DNA from 2 places in the Bacillus sp. LQ16 genome. Region 1 is predicted to be linked to the other one. Evidence: predicted binding sites of a transcription regulator. Region 1 holds the regulator's gene; the other holds the start of a gene.

Region 1 (5,672 bases):
GCGTGAAGTTCACTCTTAGTAGAATTACATTTCCTATCGTTAGAAAATCCACTCAATATGGCTTGCTAATTTTATATATATTAAGGGAGGAAGAAAAAAATGATACAAGCTACTATGAATTTTTTTATTGTATACTTTACTTATTACTAAAGGGAGGTATCTGAATGTTTGAATATAAATTCGTAAGAGTCGAATTTCATTGGGGGCTCACTCGCTCAAAACTAGCTGAAGACTACCAAGAAATTATTCAAGAACATGCTAGAGATGACTGGAGGTTCGTACAGATTGTTGCCCCTACGATTGGCAGTTCTGGACAACCTGAATATTTCGATCTCATATTTGAAAAGAAAATATCACTATAATACAAAAGAGCAAGCTTCTCAGCTTGCTCTTTTACTTATGACGACGGTTTTTCCCACCAATTGGAATTGGTTTGGCTAAATATTTAATTCGTTCCATAATACGTGCTGCCTTCATTTCTTCAGCCTCACCACGTTGTGTATACGTTAAATGATGTTCCAATTGTTTAAAATCAAAATTAGACGTAAAGAACGTCGGTAAGTTTTCTAACATACGGAATTGCAAGATTGCACCAAGCACATCGTCACGCACAAAGCTCGACATCGCTTCTGCCCCGATATCATCTAACATTAAAACTTGTACGCGTTTAACCGCATCAATCTTTTCGCCAATCGAATTATCTTGAATCGAACTTTTAATTTCACGTAAAAATTCCGGGAAGTATACGAGCATCGAACTTATTTTCTTTCGAGCAAGCTCGTTCGCAATTGCTCCTAAAAGGTACGTTTTTCCTACACCAAATTTACCGTACAAATATAAACCTTGTGCTTTTTTACCTGGTTCATATGTACTTAAAAATTCATTCGCTGCGCCAATTGCATCGATACGTGCATTTAAATCAGAAGGGTCTAAGTTTTCCATAGTTGCCTGTAAAATATCCGTTGGCATATATACACTTTGAACGAGTTTTTCATATTTCTTTCTCTCGTCATATGCTACTTTTCTAACGCAGCGATCGTATTGAATATCAATCATTTTCCCTTGAATAACAAGCTTTGGCTCATACCCTTGCAGCATATTTTTACATGCACCTAAATCCGGGCAATCTACGCAACCTACACTTTGTCCAATATATTCATATAACTTCACAAGACTGCGCTCAATCATAGAAGTCGTTACTTCACCTTTATGTTCGTCTATAAATTCTTTCACACGCGGATGCGCCATTACTTCTGCCTTTAATACTTCATATCTATTTTTAAAGTTTTCATTTTCCATTAATTTTGTAAATGAATTTTGAATATGCTCCATTTTCTCACCTCAAAGAGCGTTCATTCTCTTCTATTAATCACGCTTATATTTTTTTAACACTTCTTCTAATCGTTTTCGTTCATCTTCTAGCGTACTTGCATCTTTTTCTACACTTACATCTTTCTTCGCCGTTTCTTTCTCTTGTTCTTTCGGCTCTTCTTCCTTAAGCCAATCTGGCACCATTTCTTTTCGTACCGTTTTCTTCGCCGTACGGCCTTTTTTCTTCGTCTCAGCCCACTCTTGATATTGACGGTTCTCTTCTTTCGCTAACGCCATCGCGTCCGCTACTGTACCGACCTTTTTACGTGCCCAATGCCCAGCAATCTTCTCGACATACGTTTTCGCAAGTTTCATATCTGAGCGTAGCATAACGTAATAAATAAGTACATTCACAACTCCTGGTGTCAATTTTTGATTAATCATGACATCTTCAACGATTTGCAAGTCCGCTTTCGTTGCCTCTGCACCACCAGAAATCTCTTTCAATAGTTGTTTTGGCGAGATTTCCTCTAGCTGCTTTATTAACATCTCCTCTTGTGATGAAGGCTCTTTCTCTTTCATCGTACGTGCAGCATGAGGCTGTACTCTTTCACTTAGTACCGGTAATGCTTGACCATTTTCAAATTGATACCAATCGCGCGCTCCTTTTCTAAGCCTTTCCATATCAATTGTTTGCATCTCTGTCACCGCACCAAGAACGATATTTTGCATCGATAACACATCTACACCATACACGTAAGCAAGTGTTATAACGCAGTCTCTTACTTGATCTGTAATCGCCTTTTTAGGAACAAGAGCGGACAATCCATCTACAAATAAAGAGAAATCAAAGAAATCATTCCAAACTTTCGGAGCGTCTCCCTTCTCGTTACTTGGCATAGTTGTCGTTTTTGGAATACGAAGGTCTTCTTGCGCATGCTCAAGCTGTCCTGGATTAAACGAACCAAACACATCATTGAAAGAGCGCGTAACATTTTCATAAGAAGCAAAATCAAATTCTTCTTCTAAGAAATATTGCTTTACTTGATTATATTTTGTCCGACTCAATCGATTGTATAAAAAGATACTTAAAACAATATCATCAAAAAACTGCTTCGGAGATAAAGGTGGTTGCAACTCATATATGAACATTCGAATATCTTTTTCTTTCTTAATATATACCTTCAAAAGCCCAATTGCCTCTAACTTTACTCGTTCCTCATATATTTCAGGAAGTTGCATTTGCATAGTCACCATAAGGGAATGATGTGTATTCTCTTTTCCAAATACACGATCTTGCTCTAGCTCCCCCCATAGTGTCATGTATAAGCTAAAAGCTCTACTACCTATTAACGGCTGATACAACATCGTCAATACTTTTCGGTCGTAATTATGCAGTAGCCCTTTCGCACTTACTTTATAACGATCAATCGGCAATAGCTCCATCCATGACTGTTTTTCCATTCTTGCTTTTCCTTTCTCTCATCCAATCTATCCTCTACTTCATTCCTTCTATCTTCATTATATAAATTCTTAGTGAAAAAGAGCTATTAGCTTTCGCTTCTAGCTCTCTTATCCTATTACTTACGGTATGTAAAGAGAATAAAATACAACTTCTACTCTCTTTCTTTTTGCAGTATATCTTTTAATTCTTCAATAAATACATTTAAATCTTTAAATTGACGATATACAGAAGCAAAACGTACATAAGCAACATCATCAATATCGCGAAGTTCTTCCATAACAATTTCACCAATCATATCACTTTTCACTTCTGATATACCTAAATTACGCAGTTCACGTTCCACGCTTTGTGTTACTTCTTCTAATTGTCTTAAAGATACTGGTCTTTTTTCACACGCTTTAATTAAACCGCGTAAAATCTTTTCTTTATTAAACTCTTCTCGTGTGCCTTCTTTTTTAACAACGATAAGAGGTGACTCTTCTACCCTTTCAAAGGTCGTAAAGCGACTTAAACAACTTTCACACTCTCTTCTTCTTCGAATAGAGCGCCCCTCGTCTACCGGACGCGAATCTAACACTCTTGTACCATTATGAGAACAGGATGGACAACGCAATTCATTCACTCCTTTACACTATACTCTTTATTTTTCTCTACTCAATTCACCTAAAATATATATACAATATTATATAACTCATTCTAACTCTCTTACCACTTTAAGTTTCAGCGCATCACTTTATCATCTCATACTTAAAAATAAGATGGTATATAAGGCACTACCTCATTTGCAAGAGTCCAATGTATTCAACTAACGAGTACGTTATATTTTTCCTTTTTTATAAACTAAAAAAGAGGTGCATTATACACCTCTTTACATTTTAAATCAATTATGTTCTTTTTTAAAGAGCTTTTGTTTCTCTCTGCTTAATTTCGAAGCTACCAGTGCCTCGAGGAAGCTCGATGCTCTCACGCGTTTTCGCGTTTAAACCTTCTGCAATATATTCTGCAGCAACATTTGGATCAATACGATCCCCACAAGTATAAACATCAATACTTGCGTAACCGTGCTCCGGAAAGCTATGAATTGTTAAATGTGATTCTGAGATAATTACTACTCCACTTACACCTTGTGGTGCAAATTTATGGAAAGCAACCTCACGCACTTCAGCACCAGCTCTTAGTGCTGCATCCACAAATAATTGTTCAATATACGGCATGTCATTAAGCTTGTCGAAATCGCAATCCCAAAGTTCAGCAATCACGTGACGACCCATCGTATCCATAGTATCCATTCTACAGTTCCCCCTTGTAAATTTATTCTAACTGTTCGAATTGAAAACTAATTTGCAATTTGGCTTGCTCCACTACCACGGGGGAAAGTTAGTCCAGAGAGGTCCTAACCCTTTAAGTAGTGACTACGTACCTCAGCTCTTAAGTTTACGAGTGTTAGTATACTTTGTTTATTTTCATTTTGCAACAACAGTTTTTTCGATTTTCTGTCATATTTTCCTCTTTACTTTTCCCTAAAAAAAATAAACGATTCACAAATGCAGTAATCACAACGTTTCGTGGTATGTCCACTTTTTAAAATATACTTATATAATTTTTTTCCTTTTCAGAAAAAAATAAAAAAAGAGGGCAAATATTGCCTTGCCCTCTCCTCCCTTATTCACTTAAATGTGTTGCACATTTTCTTGTTTCGCTAACTCTTCAACAACTAACGTTACAAGATCTACAACACGACGAGAGTAGCCCCACTCGTTATCATACCAAGCAAGTACTTTCACTTTACGATCACCCATTACCATTGTAGATAAACCATCGATAATAGCTGAATGTGTATTTGTATTAAAGTCGATAGATACTAAAGGCTCTTCGCTGAATTCTACAATACCTTTTAACGCACCGTTTGCAACAGTTTTGAATGCATCATTAATAGCTTCAACTGTCACATCGCGTTTTACATCTACTACTAAGTCAACAAGAGACACGTTTGGTGTTGGTACACGAAGTGCCATACCATGAAGTTTTCCGTTTAAGTGCGGAAGAACTTTTGCTAGCGCTTTCGCAGCACCTGTCGTTGTCGGAATGATTGATTGTCCGCAAGCACGTGCTCTTCTTAAATCTTTATGTGGGTTATCAATATTTTTTTGGTCATTTGTATAAGCGTGAACTGTCGTCATTAAACCGTTTTCAATTCCAAACTGCTCATCTAACACCTTCACAACAGGCGCTAAACAGTTTGTTGTACAAGATGCATTTGAAATAACAGTATGTTTTGTAATATCTAATTGGTCTTCATTCACACCAACTACAATTGTTACATCTTCATTTTTACCAGGCGCTGTTAAAATAACTTTTTTCGCTCCAGCTTCAACGTGAAGAATTGCTTTTTCTTTCGAATTAAATTTACCAGTTGCTTCAATTACAACTTCAACACCTAAATCTGTCCAAGGCAATTCCTTTGGATCGCGGTTGTTTAAAAGGCGAATCATTTTTCCATCAACTAATAAGTGATCTTCAAATGCTTCTACTGTTCCGTCAAACTTGCCATGAACTGTATCATATTTAATTAAGTGTGCTAACGTTTCAGATGGATAGCTTGCATTGATTGCTACAATTTCGAATGCGCTTTCTTTTATTGCTTGACGAAATACCATTCTCCCAATACGTCCAAATCCATTAATTGCCACACGAGTCATAATATGTTATCCCCCTTGAATGCGTTATACTATTTATCTCCAATCCCAATAATAGTATAACACAAAAAGGAGATATGTCACTAAGCATTTTCATTAATTTCACAATTTTTTAGTCAATAATGTTCCACTTCTTTAAAATTACCTGCAATTGTGTTTTCGTTCCCATAATTGTGCCATCATTATTTATCACTTCATCT
Region 2 (5,672 bases), 940 kb from region 1:
ATTCTTCAAATTTATAACCAACTCGAATAACAGTACCGATATGCTTCGCTTTATCTCCTAGCTTATTTCGAAGTTTTTTAATATGGGTATCAACCGTTCGGTCATCACCGTAATAGTCATATCCCCATAACTGGTCTAATAAATGTTGACGTGATAACACAATTCCTTTGTTCTCCATTAAATACACAAGAAGTTCAAATTCTTTATGTGTCAATATAATTTCTTCTCCATCTACTAAAACAGTTCTAGATAGACGATTCACTTCTATTCCAGCTAAAGACATAGCATTTTCTTCCGCTACTCCTACCGCACCATCCGCACGTTTCAATAACGTCTTTGCACGAGCTACTAATACTTTCGGGCTAAATGGTTTCGTTACATACTCGTCTGCACCTAATTCGAAACCTAGCAATGTATCATCCTCATCCGAACGTGCTGTCAACATAATAATTGGTACTGCTGATTCTTTTCTAATTCTTCTACAAACAGACCATCCATCTATTTCCGGTAACATAATATCTAACATAATTAAATCAATTTCATGCTCTGCAAATAACTCTAACGCTTTTTTTCCATCTTCTGCTTCGATTACTTCAAAGCCTTCATTACGAAAATAATCACTAACAATTTCACGTAATCTTCTTTCATCTTCAACAAGCAATACTGTTTTGTTCATATAATCTATCCCGCCTTTTTACTCTTTCAATCGAATAATACGTTGATTGGAGCTTCCGCGAAATGGAAGTGTTAAATCTTTTTCCTCAATTTCAAACCTTCCATCGACTAAAACATCCCCATAATGTAACAACTCTATCATATCATTATTTTGAGAACTCTGTATCTCTTCTAACGTATAACCTGTATACATCCATAGGTTTTTTTTCAAATCTTTCACGATTTTTGCTACCTTTTTCACTTCAGCAGCTTGAAAAAATGGATCTCCACCTGAAAATGTTACATCAGTTAATGGATTACTTGCAATCTCTTTCACAATTTCTTCTACTGTCATTTCCATTCCGTTGCAAATATTCCACGATTTCGGATTGTGGCAACCAACGCAACGATGCGGACAGCCCGCAAAAAACACGACTGTCCGCAATCCTTCTCCATCTACTACACTATCATGAATAATATTCATCACTTTCATTTATGTTTCACCCGATCTATCTCTTCACTACGTTTCGCACTATTCCACTTTGACATATCTCCTACAAGATAGCCTGTTATACGGCGAATTCTTTCTATATTAGCCTCATCTTCATTCCCGCAACTTGGACATTCATTCCCAATAACCCCGTGATAACTACAGCACTTACAACGGTCAACAGGATGATTAATTGAACCGTATCCAACGCCATGTTCTGCCATAGCTTGTACAATTTGTTTTAATGCCTTTTTGTTATGCATTGCTGCTCCGTCTAGTTCAATATACGTAATGTGTCCCCCGTTACATAGAGCATGGAACGGACCTTCTAAACGGATTTTATTTATCGCTTGAATGTTATAATAAACTGGAATATGGAATGAATTCGTATAGTAATTATGGTTCGTTATACCGCTAATCACGCCAAATTCTTCTCTATCTTTTTTCACAAACTTCCCTGATAATCCTTCTGCTGGAGTTGCAATTACTGAGAAATTCAGTTGATGTTCTTCTGTCGCTTTATCCATTCTATCTCTCATAAAGGAAATAATTTCGTACCCAAGTTTCCATGATTCTTCATCTTCCCCATGATGCTTTCCTGTTAAGGCTACTAAACATTCCGCAAGACCGATAAAACCAACACTTAACGTCCCTTGTTTTAAAATCGAGGCTACGGAGTCTTCAGGATGCAATGTTTCTCCACCACGCCATACACCTTGTGAATATAAAAACTGAAAATCTCTTGCTCGCTTCGTACATTGATACGCAAATCTTTCTAATAGCTGCTTAATTCCTAAATCTAAATAGTAGTTTAGCGCTTCAAAAAATGCTTCTTTTGAACCACTAATTAACGCTAATTTCACTAAATTGATAGACGTAAATGATAAATTCCCTCTACCAATCGCTGTTTCTTCTCCATGTATATTAGACATAACACGGGTACGACATCCCATGTAACATACTTCACTTTCTGGTCTTCCATCATAATGCACTGCATTAAACGGAGCATCTAAAAATGAAAAGTTAGGGAATAATCGCTCTGCAGTTGTCTCTAATGCTAATTCAAATAAATCGTAATTCGGATCACTTTCTTCAAAATTCACACCTTTTTTCATCTTGAAAATTTGAATCGGAAAAATTGGTGTCTCTCCTTTACCAAGTCCAGCTTGTGTTGCTTTTAATAGTTGTTTAATTAACATTCTTCCTTCTTTTGATGTATCTGTTCCGTAATTAATAGAAATAAACGGTACTTGTCCTCCGCCCCTACTATGCATACTATTCGAATTATGAACGAAAGCCTCACACGCTTGATACGTATCATTTTCCGTTTCTTTCCATGCAAATTCTTCTATTTGTTCTTTCGTAAGCGGATATGATTGTAATCGTTTTTTATGTCTCTCAATTGTTTTTCGTACATAAGGTGCTAAATCAATATCAAAGAGTGCAAACGATTGACCGCCATGCTGCATATTTTGATTCGCTTGAAAAATAATAGACGAAAGAGCCAATGCACTTTTAATGTCTTGTGGTTGTCTCATATGTCCATGTCCAGTATGAAAACCGTTAGCAAGCATTTGCGCTAACGGAATTTGCGAACAAGTCGTCGTTCCTGTCGCATAAAAATCTAAATCATGTGGATATAATATATTTTCATTTATCGCTTTTTTCACTTGATCTGACAATAAATTCTCAACAGCATAATATTTTGCACTCTCAGATGCGAACGTTCCCATTACACCCATTGGAGAGCGGCCGTCTACATTTGCATTTTCTTGCATTAAATCTTGTTCATTGCCGTGGACTATCGTCTCGAACACTTTCATTAATTCTTCTCCACGTGTATTATTTTGTAACATTTATAACCCTCCACCAATATGTTGTTGTCTTTTGATTAAAATGTTACTACATATAGTCTTGCTGTTTCTGTGAGAAATGTAACATTACTGTGAAATTTTTTTCACGAAATAATGAATTTTTCATTTACAAAAAAGAAATGTGCTCTTTACAAATGTATGGTACAATATACGGGAAAAACTCTTTTTACCCTTTATCAACACATTTGAATAAAGGAGACTGAACTTATGGTTACTACATATCTTTTATTTATCGTTGCCTACTTGCTTGGCTCGATTCCATTTGCACTAGTTGTTGGAAAAATTGGCTACGGAATCGATATTCGTGAGCACGGGAGCGGTAATCTAGGCGGAACAAACACATTCCGTACATTAGGGAAAAAAGCAGGTTTTACCGTTACAATTGCTGACATTTTAAAAGGGACATTAGCAACAAGTCTACCAATGATTTTCGGATTAGATATTCACCCACTATGGTTCGGGTTAGCGGCTGTTCTTGGACATGTCTACCCGATCTTCGCGAAATTCCGTGGTGGTAAAGCAGTTGCAACTTCTGCTGGGGTGCTATTATGCTATTCACCAGTTGTTTTTGCAATATTGGCTGTTGTATTTTTCACCCTTTTATTTACAACAAGATACGTATCACTTTCTTCTATGGTAACAGCAGTTGTTGCTGTTATTGCATCCATTGTTAGCGGGGATAAAATCTTCATTATTGCGATGTGTTTATTAGCAGGTATGGTTATTTATAAACACCGTGCAAATATCGGACGAATTATAAATAAAACTGAACCAAAAGCAAACTTTTCAAAAAAGCAAAAATAAGATCGTAACCCACATAACGCAAAAAGAAAACGTGAAGCATATTAATAGCGTCTTTTTGCGTTATTTTTTATACTAAAGAAAAGCAACATAATTTGGAGGAACTATACATGAATCTTTCCGTAACAAAAGAAGCAGCACAATGGTATAAAAATGAATTAAACTTACAATCAAATGAAACACTACGCTTTTTCGTACAATACGGTGGTTGCAGTACTGTGCAAAAAGGACTTTCTTTAGGTATTCGTAAAGATGATCCTGCACATCCTGCTGTTCAAATTCAAGAAGAAGGTATTAACTTCTTTATTGAAGGCGATGATGAATGGTTCTTCGATGGACATAATTTATCTGTTACACTTAACGAAGGTGACGACTTCCCACAATTTAATTATGAAAAATAAAAAAACGTGGCTTCTGCCACGCTTTTTTATTTTTTCTTAATTTCCTCATATTTCGCATACCACTCAGGATATAACTTTTTAAATGATACAGGGCGGAACCCTTCTTTTTTCGCACAAATATTCGTCGTACTTGCAGTAATACAAAGTTCACCATCACCATTATATATTTCATATCCATATACAACGCGAAGTGGGCTCACAGTATCTACCCATGTTTTTACGATTGCTTTTTCTCCGTAACGCATCGCTTTACGGTATGAAATTTGTAAATCTAACACAGGAGAAATAATTCCTTCTTTCTCCATTTCAACATATGAAAAACCTAAATCTTGTATAAGTTTCGTGCGACCTAACTCAAGCCACACTAAGTAGTTTGAATGGTAAACAACACCCATTTGATCTGTTTCCGCATAACGGATTTCAACTTCATGTTCTGCTACAAACATATGTATTCGCCTTCTTTCACTTCTGCTACCTTGCATACATTTAATCATAATACAGTGACATCAAAAATAAAATAAAAATAGTGAATCTTTTCCCGAAAGGAGCCAGCATATGATTCAAATTGTAACTGTTCGTAGTGGTGATAGCGTATATAGCTTGGCATCAAAATATGGATCAACACCTGACGAAATAGTAAAAGACAATGGATTAAATCCAGCTGAAACACTCGTTGTTGGTCAGGCACTTATCGTTAATACGAAAGGGAATAATTATTATGTACAGCCTGGTGACAGCCTATATCGAATTTCTCAAACATATAATGTCCCCCTCGCTAGTTTAGCTAAAGTGAATAATTTATCTTTAAAATCTATTCTCCATGTCGGACAACAATTATACGTACCAAAAGGTACAAAACGAGCTGTAGAATCCATCGCTTATTTACAACCTTCAACTATACCGATTAAAGAGAGTTTAGTTAATGCTACACGTGCCATCAATCCATTCTTAACATACTTAGCTTATTTTAGTTTTGAGGCAAAAAGAGATGGCACATTAAAAGAACCTACTGAAACAGCTAAAATCGCTAATATTGCAACGCAAGGTAAAACAATCCCTATGCTCGTTATTACAAATATTGAAAATGGTAATTTCAGTGCCGATCTAACATCAGTTATTTTACGCGACGCAACGATTCAAAACAAATTTATTACTAACATTTTGCAAACAGCTGAAAAATATGGCATGCGAGACATTCATTTCGATTTCGAGAGTGTAGCACCTGAAGACCGCGAGGCGTATAATCGCTTTTTACGAAATGTAAAAACACGCTTACCTAGCGGGTACACATTGAGCACAACTCTCGTACCGAAAACAAGTTCAAATCAAAAGGGAAAATTTTTCGAAGCTCACGATTATAAAGCGCAAGGGCAAATTGTTGATTTCGTCGTCATTATGACATATGACTGGGGATGGCAAGGCGGTCCACCGATGGCGATTTCTCCTATCGGT

What was found. Region 1 encodes NrdR, which represses ribonucleotide reductase genes. Its sites were predicted from a motif close to AACACNATATATNGTGTT; they were not measured.
Region 2: a site for NrdR is predicted at 3,043-3,060, ahead of AC3EMB_RS17575 (anaerobic ribonucleoside triphosphate reductase). Genes of this name have one in related genera too.

What each region holds. Positions count from the first base shown of each region.
Region 1 covers NZ_CM173491.1:4,461,321-4,466,992, forward strand. Annotated here, with positions in the region: gene AC3EMB_RS22525 (DUF4177 domain-containing protein) at 165-362, shown strand; gene dnaI (primosomal protein DnaI) at 394-1,332, opposite strand; gene AC3EMB_RS22535 (replication initiation and membrane attachment family protein) at 1,366-2,775, opposite strand; gene nrdR (transcriptional regulator NrdR) at 2,928-3,389, opposite strand; gene speD (adenosylmethionine decarboxylase) at 3,673-4,056, opposite strand; gene AC3EMB_RS22550 (glyceraldehyde-3-phosphate dehydrogenase) at 4,447-5,475, opposite strand; gene coaE (dephospho-CoA kinase) at 5,585-5,672, opposite strand, start outside.
Region 2 covers NZ_CM173491.1:3,518,451-3,524,122, forward strand. Annotated here, with positions in the region: gene AC3EMB_RS17565 (response regulator transcription factor) at 1-676, opposite strand, end outside; gene nrdG (anaerobic ribonucleoside-triphosphate reductase activating protein) at 695-1,147, opposite strand; gene AC3EMB_RS17575 (anaerobic ribonucleoside triphosphate reductase) at 1,144-3,000, opposite strand; gene plsY (glycerol-3-phosphate 1-O-acyltransferase PlsY) at 3,226-3,822, shown strand; gene AC3EMB_RS17585 (HesB/YadR/YfhF family protein) at 3,930-4,220, shown strand; gene AC3EMB_RS17590 (acyl-CoA thioesterase) at 4,247-4,666, opposite strand; gene AC3EMB_RS17595 (glycoside hydrolase family 18 protein) at 4,776-5,672, shown strand, end outside.